Regions from separate parts of the Paenibacillus sp. 1-18 genome, predicted to be linked through region 4. Evidence: predicted binding sites of a transcription regulator. Region 4 holds the regulator's gene; each other region holds the start of a gene.
The links. Region 4 encodes Rex, which represses fermentation and respiration genes when NADH is low (regulators of the CRP and FNR family bind a similar motif). Its sites were predicted from a motif close to TTGTGAAATATTTCACAA; they were not measured.
Positions count from the first base shown of each region.

Region 1: the regulator Rex is predicted to act here: its motif matches at 2,316-2,333, upstream of hydE ([FeFe] hydrogenase H-cluster radical SAM maturase HydE).
Region 2: the regulator Rex is predicted to act here: its motif matches at 2,789-2,806, upstream of nirB (nitrite reductase large subunit NirB).
Region 3: the regulator Rex is predicted to act here: its motif matches at 2,705-2,722, upstream of L693_RS0100205 (DoxX family membrane protein).

Region 1 is NZ_ASSB01000030.1:5,851-10,565, forward strand. It holds gene hydG ([FeFe] hydrogenase H-cluster radical SAM maturase HydG) at 1-1,098, opposite strand, end outside; gene hydE ([FeFe] hydrogenase H-cluster radical SAM maturase HydE) at 1,152-2,201, opposite strand; gene L693_RS0102125 (alkaline phosphatase) at 2,481-4,040, opposite strand; partial or broken gene L693_RS0102130 (LysR family transcriptional regulator) at 4,337-4,715, shown strand, end outside.
Region 2 is NZ_ASSB01000073.1:45,164-49,878, reverse strand. It holds gene ltrA (group II intron reverse transcriptase/maturase) at 77-1,435, shown strand; gene L693_RS0105375 (Asp23/Gls24 family envelope stress response protein) at 1,607-1,957, opposite strand; gene L693_RS0105370 (TetR/AcrR family transcriptional regulator) at 2,008-2,577, opposite strand; gene nirB (nitrite reductase large subunit NirB) at 2,912-4,715, shown strand, end outside.
Region 3 is NZ_ASSB01000006.1:24,218-28,932, reverse strand. It holds gene L693_RS0100220 (hypothetical protein) at 1-16, shown strand, start outside; gene L693_RS0100215 (alpha/beta hydrolase) at 268-1,092, shown strand; gene L693_RS0100210 (dioxygenase family protein) at 1,185-1,976, shown strand; gene L693_RS0100205 (DoxX family membrane protein) at 2,083-2,601, opposite strand; gene L693_RS0100200 (DUF3048 domain-containing protein) at 2,892-3,941, shown strand; gene L693_RS0100195 (DUF47 domain-containing protein) at 4,129-4,715, shown strand, end outside.
Region 4 is NZ_ASSB01000293.1:22,368-27,082, forward strand. It holds gene L693_RS0118325 (cell wall elongation regulator TseB-like domain-containing protein) at 224-748, opposite strand; gene L693_RS0118330 (amidohydrolase) at 786-2,087, opposite strand; gene L693_RS0118335 (redox-sensing transcriptional repressor Rex) at 2,074-2,727, opposite strand; gene dinG (ATP-dependent DNA helicase DinG) at 2,773-4,715, opposite strand, start outside.

The sequences.
Region 1 (4,715 bases), on a different contig from region 4:
CGAGCGATGATCCCCGACCTCGAACTGAGGCTTATCATTCGTCTCTTTTCTTGCATATGCCCCTACACCGGTAGCAGAACCAGCACTGATTTGCGATACACCCAAACCAATGACACGGTCCCTGAATTCCGACTCCTCGCGCGTAGACAGGACCATTCCCGCATAAGGTACAGCCAGCCGAAGAACCGCTACAATTTTCATAAAATCCTCGTCACTCACCAAATACGGATAGCGTTCCGGGTCCACATTTTCAGCCGGACGAAGCCGGGGAACAGAAACCGTGTGAGGGCCGCAGCCAAACACTTCTTCCAGATGCTCGGCATGCTTAAGCATCGCTACGGTTTCATAGCGGAAATCGTACAGGCCGTACAACACACCGATCCCCACATCATCTATGCCTGCACGCATGGCTCGGTCCATTGCGGTCGTATGCCAATCATAGTCCCTTTTTGGCCCTTGAAGATGATATTTGCGATAGCTTTCGCGATGATACGTTTCCTGGAACAAAATATACGTACCGATCCCCACCTCCACAAGCTTCCGGTAATCCTCCTCCGTCGTTGCAGCGATATTAACATTAACCCGCCGGATGCTCCCGTTGTCCACCTTTATATCGTAGATCTGACGCAGACAATCGACGATATAATCAATAGTACAATTGACCGGGTCCTCCCCCGCTTCTAGTGCGAGCCGTTTGTGCCCCATTTCCTGAAGCACCCTAACTTCCTCGACCAGTTCCTCCGGTGTCAGGCGGCTGCGAGTAAAGCTGTCATTGGTATGCTTGTAGCCACAATATTCGCAGTTATTAACGCAGTGGTTACTTACATATAGAGGAGCAAACAGCACAATCCGGTTGCCGTAAATCTGCTCTTTAACCGCACGTGATGATCTAAACATCTCCTCCAGCAGTTCGGGGTCATTCACATGTAAAAGAGTCGCCGCTTCACTCGCACTCAGTCCCCGGCAGGTTCTGCCCTTTTCTAGAATTTCCAAAATCCGATTTCGATCTTTCGCCTCTTGCTTTCCCTGCTCCACTGCCGCCATAATCTCTACTTCATTAATAAAATCCGCCGACACTTTCTCCCGTACTCCACTCACGTATACCCATCTCCTTATTTATGATTACTGCATTTGTTGTCGTCATAGCCTCTCTAGGTTTCCTGTCTCATAAACTGTCGCTGGGCCTTTAAGCTGTCACCTCGTCCCATGTCCACCTCAAAACCAGCTCCACGGATTCGCAGCTCCAGGCAATGTCGGCATTGGGCAGACTCATCGCCCAAGCATATTTTATTTTCATAAATCGCATACTTGGGCCTCACCGCCAGCGGGGACAAATTGGGCATAACCACATTTGCCCCTGCCTGAAGCGCCTTTTCCCTGCCTTGGGGATGAATGGTCCCCATCGCCGTAGATGCCGGAATGAGCGCATCCGGAACGACCAATCGGGACAACGAAATCATATCCAGCGCCTTTTCCATACTCCCCTGACTGGCATCCCTGAGCGGCGTGTTGCTATGCGGTAAAAAAGGACCAATCCCGATCATATCCGGGCTCAGACTATGCAAATAGACCAGATCGTCTGCCAACTCACTGTTGGTTTGTCCCGGCAGTCCCACCATACATCCGGCCCCGATCTGAAAGCCGATTCGCTGCAGTGCCAGCAAACGACTGCGCCTGCTTTCTATCGTCATTGTTGGATGCAACTTGGCGTACAAACGAGGTGAAGCTGTTTCATGACGCAGCAAAAAACGGTCTGCCCCCGCCTCGTATAATAGCTCATACGTTTCATCATCCCGTTCACCAATGGACAGTGTAACCGCCACATCTGCAAAACGGCTTTTAATTTCCCGAATCAGTTTCGTCAGTCGGGCCGTCGTAAACCAGGTATCTTCACCGCTTTGCAGTACAAACGTGCGATAACCCAGTTCGTATCCCTCCGCACAGCAGGCCAGAATTTCTTCCGGCTTTAATCGGTAGCGATCTGCCTGTTTGTTGGAGGCACGCAGCCCACAGTACATGCAATCCTGACGACATATACTGGAGAATTCAATTAATCCCCGTAAAAAAACACCCTTGCCATAACGCTCCATTTTTGTGCGAGCTGCCAGCTCCCGTAATTGGGCCCGCACGATTGGATCTTCATCCAGACGTGCCAGCAGCCTTGTCATTTCCGTATGCGTCCATTCCTTGCCGTCAGCCAGACGCAGTAATAATTCGTCCGTGACTCATCCCTTCTTCCCTCGTCCATCCGGACTTCACTTCGTCAGCAGCTTGTATCGTACAATTATAATTCTAGCAATATCAGCGGAGATATAACGTGATTAGTTTCACAAAATATCCCATTCATTAAATTTCATCTCCACTCTCTGCCTCAAAAAATACATAATTACCCAAGCACAAAAAGCAGCACAAAAGCGGCGCAAAAAAACTGCCTCCTCCTTTTAGGGAAGAAGCAGCTCTTGTCGATCATTCTATTTATTTTATTGAATCAAATCAATCGCCTGCTGTGGTACAAAATAATCAACGCCGTTAAACACGACCACACCATTAAGCGTGGAAAGTTTACCGTTGAGCGTAGCGACGTTTTTGTATACAGGAAGCTCCAACTTGTTGCTGCCCTTAGTCACCGTAATGACCTTCGTATCCGCCGTAAATTTCGCTCCTTTAGCTTCAAAGGCCGTTTTCGCAGGAACAAACAACTGCTTGCTCACCGTATCCAGATTCAGTCCCAGTACACGTGTCATATATTTATTGACGTCCGTGTTGTCGATTACACCGGATGGACGGTCTCCATTTGGCGCATATGTGTACAACACGACATCCCCACCTGTATGCCCACCTGTCGTCCAGCCGATATTCGCGCGCTTACTAATGATCGGTCCAACAGCATAATTCATGCTGCCCTCTTTGGCTTCTTTGATCGTTTTCACTTCTTCATCCGTCAAATCCGTAATGCCAAAATACGCCGACAATACATCTTTAATGTTGCTGCGATCTGCATTCAGCTTGGTTTCCAATCCTTCGCCCGTCAGCTTCGCTTTTTTGAGCGGATCTATAAAAGAAGCTAAAGGCGTTTTGTCGTAATTGCTTGTGGTATTACTACTGCCAATCGTCAATCCGCCGTTTCCGTGGTCTGTTACTGCTACAACAACCGTATTTTGATTCTGCTTGGCGTAGTCCAAAGCGACCTTCACCGCATCGTCAAATGAAAGCACATCACTGATAATACCCGTTGGGTCGTTTGCATGCGCTGCCCAATCCACTTTACTGCCTTCGACCATCAAAAAGAAGCCTTTGTCGTTTTTGGACAAGATATCAATAGCTTTCGATGTCATCTCTGCCAGACTAGGTTCCTTCGATGCATCACGATCCAGATCGTACGCAAGGGCTTCCGGAGCGAAGCTGCCCCAGAGCTTACTGGAGGTCGAATTTTTTAGCCCTTCAGGTGTTGTGACAAAGTCATAGCCCTGATCTTTAATTTGAGCGATCAAATCCTGCCCGTCCTTACGCTCGGATGCTTCCAGGAACTTGCCGCCGCCACCCAGCACAACATCAACACCGTTATAGGCTTGCTGCATGCTGAGTGCATCATAATTTTTACGGTCAGGGTAATGGGCAGTGAAATCAGCCGGAGTGGCGTGCATAATCTCCGAAGTAGCAATGATCCCGGTAGATTTACCTGCCAGCTTGGAAGCCTCAAGAATGGAGGCTACGGGCTTCTTGGCGTCGCCTGCTGCGATAGGTTGTTGTCCGGGCATGGTCACTTCGTCCGGAAGGACGCCTACATAGCCCGTATGTGATTTATATCCTGTGGCAAAAGCCGTTCCCGCCGGAGCAGAATCTGCAATCGGAGCATCGGCAGAATGTGTACGCACCATGCCGCTTGCCATGCTGTCTAACGTTAAGGAAGAGCCTTTATACCACCTAGCCAGTGCAGTAGCATCATTAGCCATACCATCTGGAATAAGAATAATTACATTTTTAATTGGCCTGTCTTTCTCGGCAGCCATCGCCGTCCCCCCACTAACTGCCAACATCATAGTCGCTACCAGTGCAGCTACCGACTTTTTCGTATGTATCCCCTAACAGTTCAGCATTCATTTTCCTCCCAGACACTTTATTTTACAGCTAGAACTAAGATTAATTGGATTTTGTAAGGAAATTGTTAAGAGAATTGACTGTCTGTATTAAAAGTCCTTTTTGTGAAATAATCGCTTCATCTATATAAAAGTTGTGACACATAATAACGATTGGGATTGGGAAATTGATTTTAATATTGTATAATTGGTGCTGGATGTAATAGGTATAGCTTATAAGATAAGGAGCTTAAAACTCAATGGAATTCAGACAGCTTCAATACACCCTGCAAATTGCGGCGGAAAAAAACTTCTCACGCGCAGCAGAAAAGCTGCACATTGCACAGCCTTCGCTGAGCCAGCAATTGTCCAAATTGGAAAAAGAACTCGGAGTGCTTTTATTTCAACGAAATACAAGCACGGTGGAATTAACGCATGCAGGAGCAAGCTTTGTAGAAAAAGCAAAAAAAATCGTCGACGCGGTCGAGCAGCTCCGGCAGGAAATGGACGATATTTCTCAGCTGCGCAAGGGGAAGGTCGTGGTTGGTAGTATGCCTATCACAGGCTCTCATTTGCTACCGCATGTATTGCCTGTATTCAAAAAAGCTCATCCGGATATTGAAATCGTGTTGGTCGAGG
Region 2 (4,715 bases), on a different contig from region 4:
AAGTCTTGAGTACAAACAGGAAGGAGAGTCGGTGTGATGAAAGCAGAATACCGAAAGGGCTCTGCAAAGGGATAGCGTGGAACGCGAAGAGTATGCAGGAGCGCGGAGCATCGGCACTCGGGAAAGTAGGGAAAGAGGCGGTGCAAGCGACGTGCTGGAAAAGATACTGGACAGGAACAACCTGAACAGAGCCTACCAGCAAGTCAAGCGCAATCACGGAGCGCCGGGAATCGACGGAATGACCGTCGAGGCGGCATTGCCGTGGCTGCGGGAGAACAGAGTGGAACTCTTGGGAAGCATCCGGGATGGAAAATACAAGCCAAGCCCGGTACGACGCAAGAACATCCCCAAACCAGATGGAAGCGGAGTCCGAAAGTTCGGCATCCCGACGGTCGTAGATCGCATCATCCAGCAAGCCATTGCCCAGCAACTGCAACCGCTGTTTGAGCCGCTCTTTTCGGAAGGAAGCTACGGCTATCGCCCAAGGCGAAGTGCCCAGCAAGCGATTCGAAAAGTGAAGACTTATGCGGAGCAGGGTTATAGCCATGCGGTAGAATTCGACCTCTCGAAGTATTTCGATACGCTGAACCATGAACTGCTCATGAACCTCCTGCGCAAGCAAATTCAGGACAAGCGCGTGACGGGCCTGATTAAAAAGTACCTGAAGAGCGGAGTGATGGAAAACGGAATACGCCGCAAAACAGAAGAAGGTTCTCCGCAGGGTGGGCCGCTGTCGCCGCTTTTAGCGAACATCTATCTGAACGAATACGATCAGGAGATGCAAAGCCGAGGCGTGAGGTTCATTCGGTACGCGGATGACATCGTGGTACTGGCAAAGAGCAAACGAGCAGCAACGCGGCTATTGAAATCAAGCCGGACGTATCTGGAGAACAAGCTAAAACTCCAGATGAATGCGCAGAAAAGCAAGGTCGTCAGTGCCGTGGCACGAAAGCACTTCAAATTTCTTGGATTCGCCTTGGGAAAGAACAGAAACGGGATGTACATTCGGGTTCACCCGCAATCCCTCACGAAGGCAAAGAGGAAACTGAAAGAGCTAACGAGCCGGAGTCAAGGCAGGAATGCCAGGCAGGTGATGGAAAACGTCAAGGTCTACATTCGCGGATGGATTGGTTATTTCTATGTAGCCGACATGAAGCGAATCCTGCAAAGTTGGAATGAATGGCTGCGAAGACGAATGCGCATGTACATCTGGAAAGAGTGGAAGAAACCGAGAACGAAGGTACGGAACCTGCGAAAGCTGGGAGTACCGGAGGGGCAGGCCTACCCATGGGGAAACACCCGTCTGGGGTACTGGCGCATTGCCGGAAGTGCGATAATGCAACGCTCGGTTACAAACAAAAGGCTCGTACAGGCAGGGGATTATGACTTCCCTGCGCAGTACGAGCGTCTACGTCAATTGTACTTAAACGGTTGAACCGCCGTATACCGAACGGTACGTACGGTGGTGTGAGAGGTCGGCTACTCAACTAATGGGTAGCCTCCTACTCGATTTCACCCTTTTGGCCATTCTGTACAATGAAAAGCCGGCCCGTCCATTTCCATAATCCCGTTATCATTTATGTCTATCACTCATACTTTTCTGCGACTAATGAATGGGTAGGGATATCCCTTGTACTTTGACGTTTATCATGCCAATGGATAGGCCCGTATACTTCTCAATGGCTTCCCGAACATTTTTCTGTAATTCTCTGCCTACATCGTACATTTTTGTTCCATAATGCACGACAATGCTTAAATCGACATCCAGCCCTGATTCTGTCACATGAAGCTCAATGCCATTTTGCAGGCTTTTCCTACTTAACTTGTTGGTGATTCCTTCGACGACTCCCGTTGACATCGATGCAATTCCCATTGTTGCAGTTGCTGTCTTGCCAATGATATTAGAAATAGCATCCTTGGAAATCGCAATACTTCCCAGTACGTTTTGAATTAACATGCAGGATTCCTCCTCGTGTGTGTTCGCCTCTTCATGATGCAGTGTGACCCTTACTCAGTTGCTTTGAATCCATGGTAAAAAGTATTTACAACCAGTGCTGCGGCAGAGTTTTTTGCGATATTACCGTTCTTTACTTGCTGCCATGTTAGAAATAGCAGCGAGTAGAGGACATCCATGATCCATTCTTTACCAATATGTGGCTGAAAATAACCTTTCTGTTGCAATATTTGTATCACATGCAATATGGGTTCTCTCAGCTTCTGATCTGCTCCTTCAATCTCCTTGTTATAGTTGACGGATGCATCATGAGCAAGAAAATAAATTTTGTCTCCTAACGGAATAAGTGCTTCAATCAACTCTGGAATGTAGTTTTCATAGTTGTCCTCATCCAAAGAGATTCCTTTTATGGTTTCACTTACGACTTCGATGGCTCGAAATCCCAGATGAATCATCAATTGCTCCCTGCTTTCAACATAGCGATGCAAGGTGGCAGTGCCAATTCCTGCATAATCGGCAATCTCGTTCATAGAGGCGGTTGGCTTTTCGATAAGTAGCATAGTGGCTACGTCCAACAGGCTATTAAGCCTTATTTGCTTGATCGTTGTCATGTCCTTCTTCATTAGAAAATCCTTCTCTTATTAATAATTTTTTTTGTAATTAATTGATAGTTTTTTATATCATTTAATTGGATTTTAAATCAACCATCGAGAATAGTCAAATCCAAGCATCCACATTTCAGAAATCAACATCATAACTCGATTTTTTTGTTTCTTACCTTAATCCCTTGAATTCGAATAGGGAAGTCCCTCGACATGTACAGCTCTAGCTATATTGTGATTGAAGTCACATATAACATAACTCACGACATTAGAATAGAAGCATAGACAATATTTAGTAGGATCGTAGGAGTAGTCGTCGGTAGGAATGTCGTCGAATGAATGGAGGAACCGGTATATGATAAACAGTAAACAAAAGCTTGTGGTTATAGGTAACGGGATGGCTGGTATCAATACGGTCGAACAAATTCTTAAGTTAACGGATAAATATGAAGTTACAGTCCTTGGAAATGAGCCGCATCCGAACTATAACAGGATCATGCTCTCTTATGTTTTGGAGGGTAGTAAAACCATCGAGGACATTATACTGAATGATCTGCAATGGTATGAGGATCAAGGTATTACTTTATATACTGGGAAAACGGTGCGCAGCATCGACGGGGAACGAAAGAGGATTCACACTGAGGATGGACTTGAAATTGATTACGATGTAGCTTTGGTGGCTACTGGCTCCCAGTCGTTTATTTTGCCTATTCCGGGTAAAGAATTACCGGGCGTCATCGGTTTTCGGGATATTGCCGATTGTTCGGCAATGCTTGAGGCGGCCAAAACCTATAAAAAGGCAGCGGTCATTGGTGGAGGGTTGTTGGGACTGGAAGCGGCTAAAGGCCTGGTCAATCTCGGCATGGACGTAACGGTTGTTCATTTGATGGAGGATTTGATGGAGCGTCAGCTCGATCGGGAAGCCTCTGCGATGCTGAAAGCAGAACTAGAACGCCAGGGAATCAAGTTTGCCATGCAAATGCAAACTGCTGAGGTATATGGTCAGGATCGGGTGCAGGGACTTCGGTTCTCGGATGGAAGCGAACTGGAGGCAGATCTGGTTGTAATGGCTGTCGGGATAAAGCCTAACATTCAGGTGGCTGTGCAAAGTGGTATAGAAACAAAACGTGGAATTGTGGTCGATGATTTGATGAGGACCTCCATGCCGGATGTATATGCTGTAGGGGAGTGTGCTGAACACCGCGGGATCTGTTACGGTCTGGTTGCTCCGCTGTTTGAACAGGGAAGTGTCATTGCCAAGCATTTTGCAGGTGCGGATACCGAAGGCTATCAGGGATCAGTGGTTTCCACCAAGCTCAAAATTTCAGGGGTGGATGTTTTCTCGGCTGGCGAATTCATAACTACTCCTGAACATACGGTGATTGTGGCAAAGGATGAGTGGAAGCGCACCTACAAAAAAGTGCTGCTTCGTGAAAATAAAATTGTCGGAGCGGTGCTGTTCGGAGATGTGAGCGAATCCGCCAGCCTTCAAAAATATGTACGGCAGCAAACGCTGATGACTGATGAAATATATGGCCAGCTCATGGGTACCGGATGTTGTCAAGATGGGGCTAAAACCTTATCCGCTGAAACGATGGCCGATGATGAAATTGTCTGCGGCTGCAACGGTGTAACTAAAAAGGCGATTGTTGATGCAATTCATGAAAATGGGTTGACTACAGTCGATGAAATTAAAGCCTGTACCGGGGCAACGCGGTCCTGTGGAGGGTGTAAGCCAGTCGTTGAACAAATTCTCCAGTATGTTCTTGGAGACAGCTTCCAAACGGCAGCCAAGCAGGGAATATGCGGCTGCACCACATTGAGCCGGGATGAGATTGTTGAAGCTATCAGAACCAAGGGCCTTACAACGACACGTGAAGTTATGAATGTGCTTGGTTGGCATAATGATGAAGGGTGCTCCAAGTGTCGCCCGGCGCTGAATTATTATTTGGGAATGATTAACCCGGATACCTATGAAAATGAAGAAGATTCCCGATTTGTGAATGAGCGACTGCACGCCAACATTCAAAAGGATGGAACATTTACAGTTGTGCCAAGAATGTACGGCGGTGTTACGACTCCAGAGGATTTGAAGAAAATAGCTGATGTTTCTCTTAAATACAACGTTAAAGTGGTTAAAGTAACAGGGGGGCAGCGGC
Region 3 (4,715 bases), on a different contig from region 4:
GCACAGCTACGAATAGAGAATCTTCTACACGAATGTGGGGTGTTCACCCTAATAAGTATGTCGTCTGGCGTTCTCCGGCATCGTGTCGGGGAGCGCCATTTGTTTACTTTTTTATCAGTACGGATGACAGGTTGACAAGGAAGCAGGGCGATGATAGACTGATTTTACTATAAAACTTATTAAACTTATCGGAATTAAAGTGAATGGGTATTTTGCTGAGTATCCGTGTTACAATATACGTTTAAATTGTTCAGGGGGAGAATCATGATGGAACGGCAAATTGGAATTCGCTTTAAAAATGAGGAGTTAGCTGCAACGGTTCATTATCCGAGCAATCCGAGTGCGGGCGAACGGCAGAAACGGGTACCGCTCGTCGTGATATGCCACGGATTTGTAGGCAATCGTATCGGGGTAGATCGGTTATTTGTAAAGACCGCACGTGAGCTTGCAGCAGGGGGATATTTTGTCCTGCGCTTTGATTTTGCCGGGTGTGGGGAAAGCACAGGCGATTATGGCAAGCAAGGGCTGGAGTCCATGATTAACCAGACACGTACCGTGCTGGATTATGCTGTGAATTGCGCGGACATTGACCCGACCAAGGTGACGCTGATTGGTCACAGTCTGGGGGGCGCAGTTGCTCTTCTTACAGCTGTTCGGGACAAGAGAGTACAAAACCTGGTCCTTTGGTCAGCGGTGGGCTACCCGTTCAACGACATTGTTAAAATTACGGAACGAAGCGTGTATGATGAGTCTGTTAAAAACGGTCAGGCCGACTATTTGGGCTACAAGTTCACACCTGCTTATTTTGAGTCGTTAGCCCAGTTCCAGCCGTTTCAGGAGGCTGTCAAATTTAACGGGGATGTGCTCGTTATTCACGGAACCTCCGATGATATCATTCCTGTGGACTACGCCTTCTTATTTCAAAAGGTATTCTGGATGCGTCCAGAGGGACGCTGCGATAAAGAGATTATTTTCCAGGGAGACCATACCTTCTCTTCAGGTAAAGAGCGGCAACAGCTAATTGACCGGACGCTGGAATGGCTGGATGAACAGGAAAACATTCAACGGGATTGGCAGCACTGGATGATCTGATTTCAGACTGTAACGGATTGCATTGGAAATTACGCCTCCGCCGGAGTAAAATGGAAGAGTAATACTATACTGGCGTGTGGAGGTTGGCAGCGATGACATTACCCTCAATTTTTGTTGCGCACGGTTCACCGACACTGGCTGTAGAAAATAACGCATATACTAGCTTTCTTGCAGAGCTGGGCGCAAGCCTGCCCCGACCCAAAGGAATAGTCATTTTTTCCGCGCATTGGGATAGTCCTGATCAATGTATCGGCGCGGACGATCAGCATGCAGCGTTGCACGATTTCTATGGCTTCCCTGAGCAAATGTACACACTTGATTACCCTGCACCAGGCGATCCAAAGCTGTATGAGGAGATAAAGCATCTGTTCAGTCAGCATAACCTGTTTCATCAGCCGGTTCGGAACCGGGGACTGGATCATGGAGCATGGGTGGTTTTGCGGCATATATATCCTGATGCGGACATACCTGTCGTCCCGCTTTCTATTGATTCTCGGCGCGCTCCGCAGGAGCAGTATGAGATTGGGCAGATGCTGGCACCGTTGCGAGAGCAAGGTATTTTGATTATCGGCAGCGGCGGATTGGTACACAACCTGCGAACACTCAAGGAAACGAATGAGCCGGCCGAGTGGGCGGTTCAATATGATGACTGGATTGGACAGCAGCTTCAAGACTGGAATTTACGTCATCTATTCCAATATGATAAGAAGGCTCCTTATGCCAAGCAGGCGGTCCCTTCTTACGGGATTGAGCATTTTTCACCTTTGTTTTATGTGATGGGGGCTGCGGATGATCAGCGCTCGGCACGCAAGCTTTTTCAAAGCTATGTCCTGGGCTCGCTAAGCCTTAATTGTTGGGCTTTTGGTCAGGAAAATGATCAATAATTGTGAAAAGAACTTCCGAATCCACACAGTATGTGGGAATGGAAGTTCTTTTGTGTATTAAAAAAACAACCATTAGCCCGGAGGGTAACGGTTGTTTTGGGGTTAGTTAAGCTGTTTTTCGAGCGGGATCGGCTGGAAAAGCATCTTTATTTCTACTAAACAGTCTACGCAGGAAGGGCAGTACCCAACGGTCAAAGCCAATCCGTCCGGCATTTGCACCAGCAACCACCAGGAAGATTTCAAACAGCAGGTAGATTGCATTCGTGCTTACTGTACCCGAGAAGAGGAACGAGAAGTTCATGACCATGGCCATCAAAGCAGCCAGTGTAGTCAGTGTACCGAGCAGCAGGCCAACCCCGACCAAGAACTCACCCAGTGGGATCAGGACGTTGAACAAACCGACATTCGGCAGGGCAAAGGCTTCGAGGAACGATCCCCACCACCCTTGTACAGCGGGATGGTCTCCACCCGTTTTAGTAATGGCTCCCGAGATGAATCCACCGGCGTCAAATCCGCCAGTCAACTTTTCAAGTCCATGGCTCATCCATTCATATCCGAGATAAACCCGTACTACAGTCAGCAGCCACATCGCTGCTTTGTTTTCACGCAACCAGGTGTTAAACATTTAAACCATTCCTCTTTCTTATCTCAAAATGTGTTGTATTTCATTAGGTTTGGGATGATCATCTCTGCTACACCTTTATTGTATTAAGTTCAGTTACACTTATTTGTGATAAAAATCACAAAGTCTGAATATTTTTTAAAATTTTAATGTCTTCAGATAAGCATTCTATCGGAGGGGGATCTTCGATCAAAACAAAAACAGGAAATAAAGCTTATAATGAGAAAAATATCTAAAGTGGAGGGATAAACTTGTCCAGGTCCATTTCCGAGCGAACTCAATGGTTGCGTGTGATGGCTTCAGTTCTGTTATGCATGATGCTGATGTCTTGTTCTACTTTGTCCAAAACGGGTGAATCTGAGCCCGCCCCCCAATCGAACGAGCAAAACACAGAACTGGAGGTTGAACCGCCCAAAGAGCAGTCCATTCCGGCATTTACAGCTCCGCTTACCGGTCTTCCGGTGGAACAGCCTGTTTTGGAGCGACCGCTTGCGATTATGATTAACAACGCCCCGGCTGCACGTCCACAGGCAGGGCTTAGCCAGGCAGACATGGTATATGAAGTTCTTGCAGAAGGCGGAATTACCCGTTTGATCGCTTTTTTCCAAAGTTATGATGGAGATGTGAAGATCGGTCCGGTTCGTAGCATTCGACCGTACCTGATTGAGCTGGGCGAAACCTATGGTGCGTTGCCGATCCATGCAGGGGGAAGCACAGATGCCTATGCAATTTTACAGCAGCAGCGGAAGGAGCATCTGGATGAGATATCAAATGGAGGGGCTTACTTTTGGCGGAGCAAGGATCGTCGTCCTCCCCATAATCTGTACACGGATATAAGCAGATTGCGCAAAGGAATTGATCATAAAGGGTATGCCGAACAGGCAAAGATTCCCGTATACCCTTACCTTAAACCCGGGGAAGCCCCGGTCATGACAGACGAGAGTGCAGTATCCTTGCAAATCCGTTTTTTGCTCAAAAGCTATCGCGTATCCTACACCTACGATTCGGCGGATCAACAATATAAGCGTTTTGTGAACGAAAAGTCACATATGGATCAAAATAATAACCAACAGCTTTCTGCGGCCAATGTTATTGTGATGAGTGCCAGCCATCGAACGCTGGACGATGTAGGCAGATTGAGTGTCGAGCTGAACGGTAGTGGGGAGGCCATGGTGTTTCAACAAGGACGAGTCATACGTGCACAATGGCAGCATACGCCCGGTGACGCGGTTCGTTTTATGAAAAATGGAGTTGAAATTCCGTTGACGCCGGGTACATCCTATATACATGTGGTACCTGCAGATACTTCGCTAAATGAGCATGTAATTGTAAAAGCAATATAAAAACGGAATCACCCTGATTAGGAAAAAAATGTCGGATGATGACCTTCTGTGTCGGGTATTGTATACGTATATCCTGAAATTTGCTTTTACAAACATTACAAAAACATTGATGAGTGTGATAAGATAGCAAAGGTTGTCTATTGCAGTCGAAACAGGTTGCGGATATTTTCGTAAAGGGGTAATCGTTATGAGATTGAAGAAAAAGGATATATTCTTCGAGACGTTGGAAAATATGGCAGATACGATCGTGCAAGCAGCCGATTATTTTGCCCAACATACTTCAAATCTTCAAGATGTGACTTTGTTTACTAATGAAATGAAGAAGTATGAGAATAAGTGTGATGATTACACACACACGATTATTACTGAGCTGAACAAGACCTTCATCACGCCGCTGGAACGCGACGACATCATGGAACTGACAACGACCATGGATGATGTACTGGACGGTCTGGAAGCAACGGCCTCGCGTTTTTATATGTACAACATTACGGAGCCGGACGAGTATATTGTGCAGTTTGCTGATATTTTGCGCCAATCAGCTTATGAAATTCAGAAAGCCGTACATTTGCTTTCACAAAAGAAATTGCTGGCTATTCGTGAGTACACCATTCGCCTGAACGATTTGGAAAATCAGGGGGATGAATTGCTGCGTATTTGCATCAAAAACCTGTTTGCAACTGTAACTGATCCTATTGAGCTTATCAAACGCAAAGAACTGTACGAACGCCTTGAAACGACAACGGATTCATGCGAGGATGTTGCAAATATGCT
Region 4 (4,715 bases):
TCAACTCCCTGGTGTTTGGAGTGACTCCATGGCGGTCAGCCATCTGAGTGGGCCATTTGAATCTGAAGAAGCGGAGCGTTCGCCTTTGCCGCCGGATTTTCCCCATAAGAATCTAATCGAAAAAAATCCGGCGGCAACAGCGATCGTAAGATCAAATGGACTACGCAGCGCTCCCAGGCACTCCTACCCCTTCAAACCATCATCAGCCACTCCCCACATCACTCTAGTAGTTAGGCAATGTATACTTTACCCCCGTCGATCCCCCATCTGAGAAACGGTAAAAGGTATAGTTATGATGACTTCCATCATTGTAAAACAGCTGCCAAACATATTCGCCATTGAACACACTCGGCTGGAGACTCACAATCTCTGCATCTGGAAGCTGCTGCTGAATGATTGCCTTCATTTTTTCCTCGTCGACTCCGTTTTTCAATAGCTCGGTATGGATACCGCTATTATCTGCGGCAGGTACATTAGGCTGTCCCTCCACTTTTTGAAAGGGAACCCACACCATTATATTTTCATTTTGGGCATTTTTCCCTTGAACTACCCAATATACCTGACTCCATACTGACTTCCATGTACGAGTCGTGCTGACCAGACCACCCGATTGCTTGGCCTTTATGATAGCGGCATTTCTCTCAGCCACCTGGTCTTGCGTAACATAAGAATAATACCAGAACATGCTGACCAGGATCAGTATCACGGCCAAAACGGCGACCGCTATCCATTTTTTCTTATTTTTCAAACCTGTGCTTCCTCTCTAAGGGGATGTGACACCTGAATTAGCGCGACAGCAGCCCTTCAAAGGCGGCTTGTGCCTCATGTTTGATACGTTCCTCGTCCATAGTCAGGCACTCACCGTTTTTCACGACCTGACGACCATCAACCCACACATGAGCCACATCTTTGGCGCTTGCGGAGTATACGGCATGGGAAATGAGGTCTGTACGCGGCAAGAAGTGCGCCTGATTCAGATCTAATGCGATAAAGTCAGCCTTGTTGCCTGCTGCCAGTACTCCTACCTCTTTTAAACCAATCGACTTCGCGCCGTATTCTGTTGCCAGACGCAGCGCTTCACTCGCAGGAACTGCCGTAGGATCACCGGATACTCCCTTGTGAATGAGCGCAGCCAGACGCATTTCCTCAAACATATCCAGATTATTATTGCTGGCAGGACCATCTGTTCCGAGGGAAACAGTAACCCCTGCACGCAGCAGTTCAGGCACTCTTGCTACACCACTTGCCAGCTTAAGGTTGCTGCCCGGATTATGCGAAATCGCTACACCACGTTCAGCCAGCAAAGCTATTTCTTCATCGTTCAAATGAACGGCATGAGCAACAAGTGAAGGACGGGAGAAAAAGCCGAGCTTATCCAAATGTGCAACTGGACGCAAGCCATAATCACGTACGTTTTGCTCAACTTCTGCAAGAGTCTCGGACATGTGTGTGTGCAGCGGTAAATCCAAATCATGCGCAGCCTGTACAAATTTTTCGATAAACGCAGGCGGGCATGTGTAAGGCGCATGCGGAGACATCATCGTTGTAATACGACCATCTGCCTTACCATGCCAGTTACGTGCAAAAGTCACAGCCTCAGCCAGCTTGATTCGCTGCTCCTCCTCAGAGCATAATCCAATCGCCCCACGCATCAGACTCGCACGAATGCCTGATTCTTCAGCTATACGAGCCACCTCATCCATATGATCATACATGTCCAGGAAGGTCGTCGTACCGCCTTTCAGCATTTCCAGCACAGACAAGGAAGTACCCCAGTACACATCTGAAGATGTGAACTTAGCTTCCATCGGCCACATTTTCTCCTGAAGCCATACTTGAAGTGCCAAATCATCACCATACCCACGCAGCAATGACATCGCCGCATGACCATGAGTGTTAATCAGACCTGGCAAAAAGAGCAAGCCTTTACCGTCAAAAGCGTCTGTCTCTTCCTCTCCCGCAGGCAAAGTCTCGCCAATGTAAGTAATCCGGCTATCCTCCACAATCATATAGCCATGGATTACTCCGACTTCCGGTCCGTTTACGGCAAAGGAGCCGTTTTTAATTATCCATTTATTCACCGTCATATTGCAATTCTTCCTTTCCATCCTCTAAATAATAAGCGAGGCTAAGCAAATCGGTTGTAAAATCTGTGGTATGTACCCGGATGTTGTCCGGGGTTTTCAGAATGATCGGTGCAAAGTTCAAGATCGCTTCAATACCACTCTCAATAAGTTTGTCAGCCACGTGTTGCGCTTCGAAATCCGGTACGGTAATAATCCCGATCCGAATATTTTTTTCTTTTATGGTCGCTTCCAATTGATCCATTGGCTGAACGATCAACGTATTGATCATCGTCCCCGTCTTCTCTGGAACCGCATCAAATACCGCTACAATTTTCATATTATCTTTTAAGTAAGCATTATAATTCGAAAGCGCTTGACCCAGATTACCAGCTCCGACCAATACGACGTTGATTTGCTGATCAATTTTCAGAATATGACGTATTTTTTCAATAAGATAAGTAACATCATAACCGATACCCTTTCGGCCAAAATCTCCAAAATATGCAAGATCCTTGCGAATTTGAGCCGGATTCAAGTTCAGTCTTTGTCCCAGCTCCTGGGAAGAGACCGTGGCCACCTCCCTTTTGTGCAGTGCATTCAGATAACGTAAATATACGGGTAACCTCCGCACAACTGCCTCTGAAATTTTATCTGATTTCATACTTGCTCCCCCTAATTGTAACGGACATGTTTAAGTATCCGTCCATTATGCCTCAGTCTCCGGGGCGGATTGGAGCCATTCAGAGATGCGGGGCACCATTTGCTCCGTCGGCATATGCTCCATTTTTGGTCCCGGTAACGAGTACAAAAAGTGCTTTCCGTAATAGGATTCGATTACACGTGTATCGTATACGATGACGACCCCGTGGTCGCTCGCTGTACGTACCAAACGCCCAAATCCCTGTTTAAAGCGAATGACCGCCTGTGGAACAGACAGCTTCATAAATGGATTTTTCTTTTGCTGCTGAAGCAGCTCGCTTTTCGCCTCCAGCAACGGGTGATTTGGCGGTTGAAACGGCAGCCGGACAATTGCCAAGCAAGTCAGCGCCTTGCCTGGAATATCGACACCTTCCCAGAAGCTGCTGGTTCCCAGCAATACAGAAGCTTTGGCCTCCTGAAAACGCCGGGTCAGCTTGCTGCGGCTCCCACTGTCTACACCCTGTCCCAGCACAGTGATATCACTGGAAGATAATGCCTCTTTGAGTGGCTCGTACACCTGCCGGAGCATCCGGTACGAGGTAAATAAAACGAGCATTCTCCCCCCGGTCGCCTGAGCAGTCGAGCCTAGCGAGCTAACGAGCATATTTACAAAATGTGCATCTCCAACACTTCCCTTTACACTCGGGAAATCCCGGGGAATGACCAGCAACACCTGATCCCTGTAGTTAAAGGGCGACGGGAGCTGCGAAGTCATAAGCCGCCCCTCTTCTGCAGCTTCCTGCAAACCGAGCTGATCGGTCATGTACTGAAACGACTTATCTACCGATAAGGTAGCTGAGGTCAGAATAATGCTTCTTTTTTTGTCAAAAAACATTTCTTTCAGCTGGCGGCTCACATCTACAGGCACTGCATAAAATTGCAGTGATTTACTGCGAAATTGCCCGCTTGCCTCAAGCCAGTAGACGGTCGTTTCATCATCAAGACGCATAAAGAAGCGCAAATTTTCCTTCACACCCGCCAAATCCTTGAGCAGTCCCGTGATATCGGTAATGAGGCTGTCAGCCGCATAATCGTCATGTTCTTCCTTTACGTCCAGCATCAGCTTATCGCCCTTGCGCAAAATTTCGCTTAGCGTAACATTTAGCTGATTTTCCAGCGCAGCCGCTTGATCCCACTTGGCAGGCTTGGCCGACGGCTTGAGACGGGAAGAAAACTGCCCCGTTTCACCCGGTGTCGCATCACTTCGCTCCGGCAGCATACCAAATAGCTTGTCGCTTAACAAATCCCATGTCTCTTTGACCTCCAGCACAAGTGGATATACCTGGTCGATGATCGAAGCCCAATCTGCTGACTTCTCATGACCGGACTTTACCAACTGCTGACGCAATGAAGGCAGCTGTCCATTCTTGCTGTCTTTGAACAGCCGGGTCAGCGTATGAACGAGTGTGAAATATTTCATATGCATGCCCAGATGCTTACCAGCAACTTCCTCCAGATGGTGTGCTTCATCAATGACCAGATGCTCATAGCTTGGCAATAGCTGATGACTAGCCTTGACATCCGTAAACAGCTTGGAGTGATTCGTTATAACCACATCCGCTGTTCCGGCCTCATGACGTGCACGATGATAAAAGCATTTACGGAACCACGGGCATGAACGGCCAAGACAGGACTCGGAATCACTTGCCACTGTTTCCCAAAAATCTCCGCCACGGTTGCTCAGATTCAATTCTTCATCATCACCAGTTTCCGTGAGTGTCAGCCAGACGATCATCTGGGCAGCTGTAATTAAGTCTTCCTTGGGTGTTGCGAAGTCTCTTCTGTTTATTTTATGTTCAAACTTGCGCAGACACAAATAATGCCCCCGCCCCTTAAAAATGGCAGCCCGGAACGGGAACGGAATCACCTTCGTCAGCATCGGAATATCGCGCTCACGCAATTGCTCCTGCAGGTTGATTGTATGCGTACTTACTGTGACTCGCTGACCAT